Regions from separate parts of the Paenibacillus sp. FSL R7-0128 genome, predicted to be linked through region 2. Evidence: predicted binding sites of a transcription regulator. Region 2 holds the regulator's gene; the other holds the start of a gene.
What was found. Region 2 encodes LexA, which represses DNA repair genes until DNA is damaged. Its sites were predicted from a motif close to CGAACATATGTTCG; they were not measured.
Positions count from the first base shown of each region.

Region 1: addB (helicase-exonuclease AddAB subunit AddB) is a predicted target of LexA. The motif match lies at 1,613-1,626, and genes of this name have one in related genera.

Region 1 covers NZ_JBBOCD010000001.1:5,760,081-5,764,162, forward strand. Annotated here, with positions in the region: gene addB (helicase-exonuclease AddAB subunit AddB) at 1-1,512, opposite strand, end outside; gene NST26_RS24285 (alginate lyase family protein) at 1,770-3,797, opposite strand; gene NST26_RS24290 (cupin domain-containing protein) at 3,794-4,082, opposite strand, start outside.
Region 2 covers NZ_JBBOCD010000001.1:4,252,807-4,256,888, forward strand. Annotated here, with positions in the region: gene NST26_RS17560 (HAD family hydrolase) at 184-969, opposite strand; gene NST26_RS17565 (hypothetical protein) at 1,005-1,532, opposite strand; gene NST26_RS17570 (DUF896 domain-containing protein) at 1,580-1,789, opposite strand; gene NST26_RS17575 (LysM peptidoglycan-binding domain-containing protein) at 1,899-2,315, opposite strand; gene lexA (transcriptional repressor LexA) at 2,513-3,139, shown strand; gene NST26_RS17585 (L,D-transpeptidase) at 3,328-3,666, shown strand; gene NST26_RS17590 (hypothetical protein) at 3,746-3,964, opposite strand; gene NST26_RS17595 (hypothetical protein) at 4,079-4,082, opposite strand, start outside.

The DNA of each region.
Region 1 (4,082 bases), 1.5 Mb from region 2:
TACCGCCCGGCATAGCTCCAGACCGCTGCGGCTGGCTTTGATTCTCTGTTCAAATGCCTGCAGCGGTCCTGTAATCGCACTCCGGCAGGCTTCCATTCTGGATAGCATGGCTTCATCTACAGCCTCACTGCCCTCCAGGGAGAGGCGCGGAATCCCCTTCCAGGAGCGCCCGTCCGTCCAGCGATAGCCGTGAATGCCGCAGGCCAGCACATAGTTCTCCAGCTCATCCATATGGGCACGGGTAATGTTTCCGTCCAGCGGGAGCAGCAGCTCTGTCTTCACGCAGCGGAACACATCTTCATAACGCCAGCGGCGGCGGACGACATCGAGAGCGGAGCGGATGAATTCCACCAGCGGATGATGCAGCTCACTCTGCTTCTGGTCCAGGAAGAACGGAACGCCGAAGTCCTGAAATAACGGGGCAATCAGCGGCTCATAATCAGCCATATTGCGCATGAATACCGCCATTTCCCCATATTTGGCCCCCGATTCTCTGGCCAGGGCCTGCATCTCGCGCAGCATGCCCTCCACCTCGGTGCGGCGTGAAGCCCCAGCTCGGATGCTGATAGCTTCCTTCACCTGTTCAGCCGGTCCCGTCCAGGGATGCCGGCGCTGTAATCCGCGCTCCAGATGCGCGAGTACGGGAGCGTCCTTGAACCTTGGCAGGAGGGGCGGAGCCAGCAGCTCATCCCATACGGTAAGTCCCATCTCCTCCGCTATTCCCCGGAGCTTAATGTAAGTAACCGCCGCCGGATGGAACAGCTCCAGCTCATGCGGGGCAATGCCCGGCGGATAGATCCGGTCCAGTGTGAGCGCAATGTTCATTGTGCCGGCATACTGCATCAGCTCACGCAAGACGACAAATTCCTGGTTGCTGAAGCCGTGGAAGCCGTCCACCCAGATCTCGGCGCCGCGGATATAGGCAGAGTCCGCAATATGCTCAGCCAGTTCGGCCAGTCTGTCCTCTTCATCTATATAGAGCTGTGACATCTCCTGGTCCAGCTCGCTGAAGACGAGATGCAGATCATCCAGCTTCCCGGCCAGAATAGGGCTGCCCAGCGTGGCATCCCGCATTCTGCCGATCTGCTCCTCCAGGTCTCCGGCTCCAAGACAGCAGCGCTTAAGCTCCGTGTGCAGACTGCTGAGCCGCTCCACAAATCCCGGCCGGTCCGAGGAAGCCCCGAACAGCTTCAGCTCCTCCTTGCGCTTGCTGATAATCTTGTAGATCAGCATCTTCTTGCCTTCTTCACTGATAGGCAGACTTGCGCTGCCGCCGGTCTCCTGCTTCACCCGGTAGGCAAGCCGCGAGAAGCTAAGCGTCTGGGCACGCAGACTCCCCTTCACGCCGCCCGCCGCAAGCAGTCCCCGTTCCGCTCCGAACGATCCCTGCTCGGGAACAAGTATAATGATCGGGGCCCCCAGCGGCTCTGCCTTCAGCCTGGAGGATACCCGCTCCCATATTGTAGTCGTCTTGCCGCTGCCCGAGCGGCCGATGATGAAGTTAACCGTCATTTCAGCAGACTCCTTCCGTTGAACCCTGGCACTCTATGCAATACCAGAATCTATGAAACTTCTCGTCTCAATAGTATAGCATACCTCCACCGCACGCTCCAGAACGTACGTTTGCCATTGTTTGCAAATGCAGAAATAAAGAAGACTCTCCCGGAGCCGCGCAAACGGCGGGCGGAAGAGTCTGAATAAATGCATGTAAATTAGGTTCAAGGCTAACAGTTACTGCTGCAACTCCTCCCAAGTGAAGCACAAGACCCTTATTCCTTCCGCTCCGTCCAGCCCAGGGTGTCCGGGCCGATTACAATGGTGCCGATCGCATCTCCGTATACATAGGACAGCTCGACCCGCCGCCGCTCCGCATCCACCACGCAGGTGCTCACGTGCAGCGGACCGCTGCCGTCTGCCGCATCGCCGGGCAGGCACAGCGTCAGAATTCCAGCCTTTCCGGCCCAGGCCGCCCGGCCCTCGATTACCGGAATCTCTGATTTGGAGCCGTAGACCTCCGATACCCAGCCCTGCTCCTTATTCACCGTGAACTGTTCATCCTTCAGGCCGCTGGTCATCCAGCTCATATTCAGCTTCACTGTAGAGCCGGGATAGACCACGGTTGCTGCAGTCCGTGCGGCGACGGCAAATCCTCCAGCTGCGTCTCCTCCGGTTCCAATAACGGCTGTTTCAGCTTCAACTTCAGCTTCTCCGGTCACGGCTTCTCCAGCCGCTCCGGCTCCGGAAGACAGCTCCAGCACCGCCTCCGGGTGCAGATGGAACCGCTGCTCCAGCTCATGCTCGCCATCCGCCTCCAGCCAGTCGGCAATCAGCAACAGCGGCACCTCCACGCCCAGCAGCACCCAGCGCCGGTGCATTACCGGACCGGGAAGACGGATGTATCCGTTATGCGCGGCATCAATGAAGTGGTAACGGCTGTTGCTCTCCCAGCGGAAGGTGCTGGCCTTAGCCACAGGCTCGCCCCATTGCTGGGTAGAGATATACGGCGTCTGATCCAACCCGTCTATGGTAATAGTGTTGTGTGCCCGGGTGCTTTTGAAATAACGGCGCCATTCCCCTTCCTCATAGGTGTACCTCCCGGTATCGGTGAAGAGCAATTGCCCGTTCCACATCCACTCCAGATTCAGCGCATCGGCATGACCGTGCGCTCCGCCCATCTCTGCGGCATCGAAGAACAGATACTGCTGCGGGTCCCGCATCACATAATACCCGGTCTGCACAAAAGCCACGCTGCTCACCGAAGGCGCAGACTCCGCCTGAAGCTGCACACACCGCTCATACGCCTCGGCTCCCAGCAGCCAGAGGCATTCTGCATTGCCCGTGCCGCGTCCGACCAGTGCATCATCCTTCAGAATGGCGCCCAGCAGCGTCAGCCGCTGCCGGCCGCTGCTGATCCAGTCGGAATCGCCGATCCCGGTGGACTGGTGATCCGGGCGGACCAGCGCTTCGGTGAACGCGGCCATCTTGCGGAGCTGCCCGCCGTACCAGGCGGAGAACGGGTGGCAGGATAACGCGCCCAGCAGATAAGGCGTTCCGAACATCTCAATGGCCGCATCATGATAATGGGTGGTCAGCTCAATCTGAATCCCTTCCGGCCCGACCTGATGCAAAAGGCACAGCTCCAGGCGCTCCCCGGCCAGTTGCCGCCAATACGGTGCGCGCGGATGCTCATGATGGAAGACAGCAATCATATAGAGGCCCTGCATATGCATAATCGCATGATTGATCTCCGTGCTGCCCAGGTAGCGGGTCAGATATTCAGCATGCTCCGCAAGCCCCTCCAGCAGCTCACTGCGGAAGTGTCCATCCAGCAGCGGGCTGTCCTCCATATATTTGTACGCAGAGATCCATGACTGCACCCGCAGGCCGGTCTCCAGCAGACGCCATGGACCTAGCTTCTGGAAAAAGACCGCTTCCTCATACGACGGGATCACAGGAACCGGGTTCTGCTCGCGCCAGCTGCGGAAATGCTGCATAAAGGCCGTAACGTATTCCGGCTTGCCATTCATCAGATAGGCCTTGCCCAGATCCAGCATATGCCAGTGGCGGTTGATGCCCCAGGTGAATTCGGGGTCGTTCGTAGGATTATGCAGCCAGTCTACCACCGGCTTGCCCAGCGGAATCCAGCGGCTCAGATCACCGGTATAAGGAATAATGAATTCATTGTCCACGGCATGCTCGGCAATCTGGACCGAGTTTTGCGCCTCGTTGGGGAAATGACGGACATAATAAGCGGCAGCGCTGCGCAGCTCAGATGCGTTCAGATAATAATCCTTCATTCCTGCTTCTCCAGGAAGTCCTCACGAAACGGATTGAACACATCCAGAATCACGGAATCCTCCAGCGCCTTCACACCATGCGGAATATTGTAGCCGGCATAGAAGCTGTCGCCCGCCTTCAGAATACGCGTCTCCTCCCCGACCTTGACCTCAAAGCTGCCCTTCACAATGTAGCTGATCTGCTCATGCGCATCATGGGAATGAACCTCCCCGATGCCGCCTTTGGCGAAGGTAACCTCCACCATCATCAGTGATCCGCCTCTTGCCAGCAGGGTGCGGGAACTG
Region 2 (4,082 bases):
CTTTCCTGCGGAAAGCTTTCAGGCGAACGCTATCGCTTTTCCACAATCGTTCCGTTCTCTCCGCTGTTTAAGCGGGGTACGAAAATACTTTTAAAATAAAAAAACAAAGAGCAACAATTCTCCAGTGACGGGAGGACCGTTGCTCTTTGACCTTTTACAATTTTAAAAACACAGATGTTTCAATTATAAGGAGTCTACCAGCGGCAGAAGCTCTAAAAGATGGCTGATCTGGTAATCCGGCGTAATCTCCGGGTCCGAGGCTTTGCTATTGCGGTTGATCCAGACCGTGGTCAGTCCGGCAGACAAGCCCCCAAGAATATCTGTCGTAAGCTTATCGCCCACCATTATACCTTGTTCCGGTGCAATATCCAGCAGTCCGAGCGCATGCTCGAAGATTCCCTTGTCCGGCTTGCCTTTGCCGAAGCTTCCCGAAATCACAATGTGGTCAAAATACGGGGTAAGCTCCGGCACACCATCCAGCTTCTCCTGCTGAAGGGCCGGGCAGCCGTTCGTCAGAAGCAGCAGCTTCACCTTACCGCGCAGCTCGTCCAGCACCTGAAGCGTCTCCTCATAGATATAAGGACGGCTGCGGCGCTCTGCGGCGAACTTGTCAGCCAGCTGTGCAGCCAGTGCTTCATCCTCTACCCCGAGTGAGGCCAGGCCACGGCGCCAGGATTCCTTACGGTAGACAGGGGCAAGCTGTTCAAGTTGACGGAACTCAGGCTGCTCACCGGCAGTGAAGTTCGCCCACAGCGCTTCATACGGGTTAATACCGATCAGCTTCGTGAACGGATACGTCTCATAGGATTCGTACAGTGTACGGGCTTCCCTGCGTACAGCAGCTTCCAGCTCCCCGGGATCAACGGAATCTCCAGCAGCCTCACAAGCATGGCGGAAAGCTTCTTCCACACTGCGGTCATCCCACAGCAGAGTATCGTCAAGGTCAAATAGTACGGCGGTAATCGGCATTTGTTCTCCCACTCCCTATATGCTGGTCTGTCTTCCTATTCGTGCACGACCTCAATGTTGTTGTTCTTGGCGAACTGCTCCAGGCGTTCCCCCATCGCAGCGGTGTCATAACGGTTAATCAGCTTGGAGAAAATCCACTGCTTGCGCTTACCCTTATACTTAATGGTAACTACACTGCGCGATAAAGTGATCTTCTCAATATCCGCCGCAGCCAGGAAGCGTTCGCGGTTGTATTTAATAGTAGAGATACGCGCACGCTCAACCTTAAGGAACGGACGGCGGAAGAACAGCAGCGCAGCGAGCAGGAAGTACAGCACTACACCCAGCCAGTTGGCCAGAATCCCGCTTCCTTTGGCTTCGTCAATCGAGCCGACCACCCAGAACATGATACCGAGCAGCATCAGTACAACGGGGAATACGATATTGCGGCCTTTGAAAATATCGATGCTTTTAGCGGCAGTCTTAGTGCTGGAAGTGTAAATGGAGTCCTTCCCCTGCTTCTTTCTTTGCTGGTTAATTTGCTTCGTGTTGCGTTGAACCATTCTTTCCCAAGAACGGGCCATGTAAGTTCCCCCTAGTCATCCTGTATTATCTATGAAAAGGCAACAGGCTAATGCTTAAGTCCGTTATTGCCTTCTTCATGCTCCGGATTGTCCACAATTTCGATGGTATCAAGCTGGGCCCGAAAGTTAGTGCGGATATTCCCCAGGTACATCTCGCGGAGCTTGGCACGTTCAGCCAGTTCCTCGTCATTCAGGCCGCCGTTCTTAGCTTTGCGTGCCAATTCATTGATGCGTGCGACCAATTCGTCAATATTCAATACGTTTCCCTCCCTCTAAATTCATTTTAACTTTGCCATGAGAAAAAGAGCTTGTCAAGGTCTACCCCCTGAAAGCTCTCACAGTCGATCATTAGTCTGACATATTCCTTCAGTATAAAGGTAAAGTCAGAATATCTCCGGCCTTAATGCCGCTGTTCTCCAAATGATTCGTCTTCATTATTCCTTCTATATATACGGCAGTCTTCATGTCCTCAGGCTTGTTGCTTAACGCAATACTCCATAAGGTATCTCCGCGTTCGACTACGATCCGCTTATCCGGCTTCATCGACGAGACCGAACCGGCAAAAACATTCCCCACCACAGTGAATCCCGAAATAACAAGCATCAGCACCAGAACCAGCTTCATCAGGCTGACCTGACGGAATAGTGATGAGAGCGCAGCGAGACTATGAAGAATCCCGTCCTTGATCTTGGTTACATAACTATGAGCAGTTGGATTACCGGGAGCGGACACCTTGATATCCTCATTATTGTAGATACTGTTGTATGTACTATACTTTAACATGATCATCATCCTCCAAACACATGTTCTTGCTTTCGAAAATAATATAACACGAACATGTGTTTCGATCAATAGTTTTTTCGGAACATTTGTTCTCTTTATTTTCATTCTCTTATTTTCCTCATTTTAGAACTTATGTTTGTACGAACGGAAGTTCTATGTTATAATTTTCCCAAACATAGTATATGGGGTTGATACCGATGTCAAAGATTTCTAGTCGTCAGCTGGCGATCCTGGAATTTATACGTAATGAAGTCCGCAGCAAGGGTTATCCTCCGTCCGTCCGCGAGATTGGCGAGGCTGTCGGCCTGGCCTCCAGCTCTACCGTGCATGGTCACTTGGACCGGCTTGAGAAGAAGGGCCTGATCCGGCGTGATCCAACGAAGCCACGTGCCATTGAATTACTCGGCCAGGAAGATTCAGAGAATGTGCATCAATTTGTCCAGACCGTTACCCGCATCCCGGTCGTGGGTAAGGTTACAGCTGGTGTTCCTATTACAGCTACAGAGAATATTGAGGATTACTTCCCATTGCCTGCTCATTATGTAGGCGATAACAAGGTATTTATGCTATCTGTTCTTGGTGACAGTATGGTGGATGCCGGAATTATGAACGGGGATTATGTCATCGTGCGCCAGCAGCAGACTGCCGACAACGGCGATATTGTTGTAGCGATGACCGAAGAAGATGAAGCAACTGTCAAGACCTTCTACAAGGAACGGGATCATATCAGGCTGCAGCCGGAGAATCCGGCGTACGAGCCTCTCCGCCTCAACCGCGTTACGATTTTGGGCCGGGTCATCGGATTATTCCGCGATATCCACTAATCTACTCCCCGCTTAAGAACAGGCTGCTCCGCACCATGCGAAGCAGCCTGTTTTATGTTCATTTTACTTCGTGTAGTGGCCAAAAAACTGAATGCAAACATTTGTTCGCATTCGGCTTTTTGGCCATTTTTTCTGCGAACCGCTGTCTAGCTCCGCACATATCCTGTTACAAAGGAGTGCTGATCTGTATGCCCAATTACCGAATTATCGTCGATCTGTCACAGCGCATGCTGTACCTGCTGGATAATGACGTTGTCACCAGAGGCTTCCCTGTCGGCATCGGCAAAATGTTAACCGTCTCGCCTGTAGGCGAATACACCATCATTAACAAACAGCCCAATCCGGGCGGTCCGTTCGGTGCCTTCTGGATGGGACTGTCCAAGCCGCATTACGGCATCCACGGAACCAATGACCCATCCTCCATCGGCCACATGGTCTCACACGGCTGTATTCGTATGTATAACGCAGATGTTCTGGCTCTAGCCGCCCTCGTTCCCATAGGTACCCGTGTCACCATCCGGGAATAGGAACGTCGCAAAAACCCTTGAGACGCCAGATTGCGTCCCAAGGGTTTTTGTGATTCATATGAATTAGAGCGGATACAGACTACAGCACACTTCTCAACAGACGGATAGCCACCGTATTCAAACGGATGGCCTCGCGGATCGATTCTCTGGCTGCCAGCAGTTCTCTTCTGGCCCGCGAACCTCTAGGCACTCTGCGCAGATTCTCATTGATTTCTTCCAGTCTCTCCAGCAGAATTGCCCGCTGTGTCAGCAGGACATTAATGGCTCTGCGAATCCGATTACGTTCTCTTTGGCTCATCTTTACACCTCTTTTACACTTGGATAGTATAAGAGATGCCAAAAATGGCTCCAAAGATTGTGTGATTCGGCAGTAATGTTAGTTAGAGCTGCAGGTAGTGGGCAGCGAATCTGCTTAC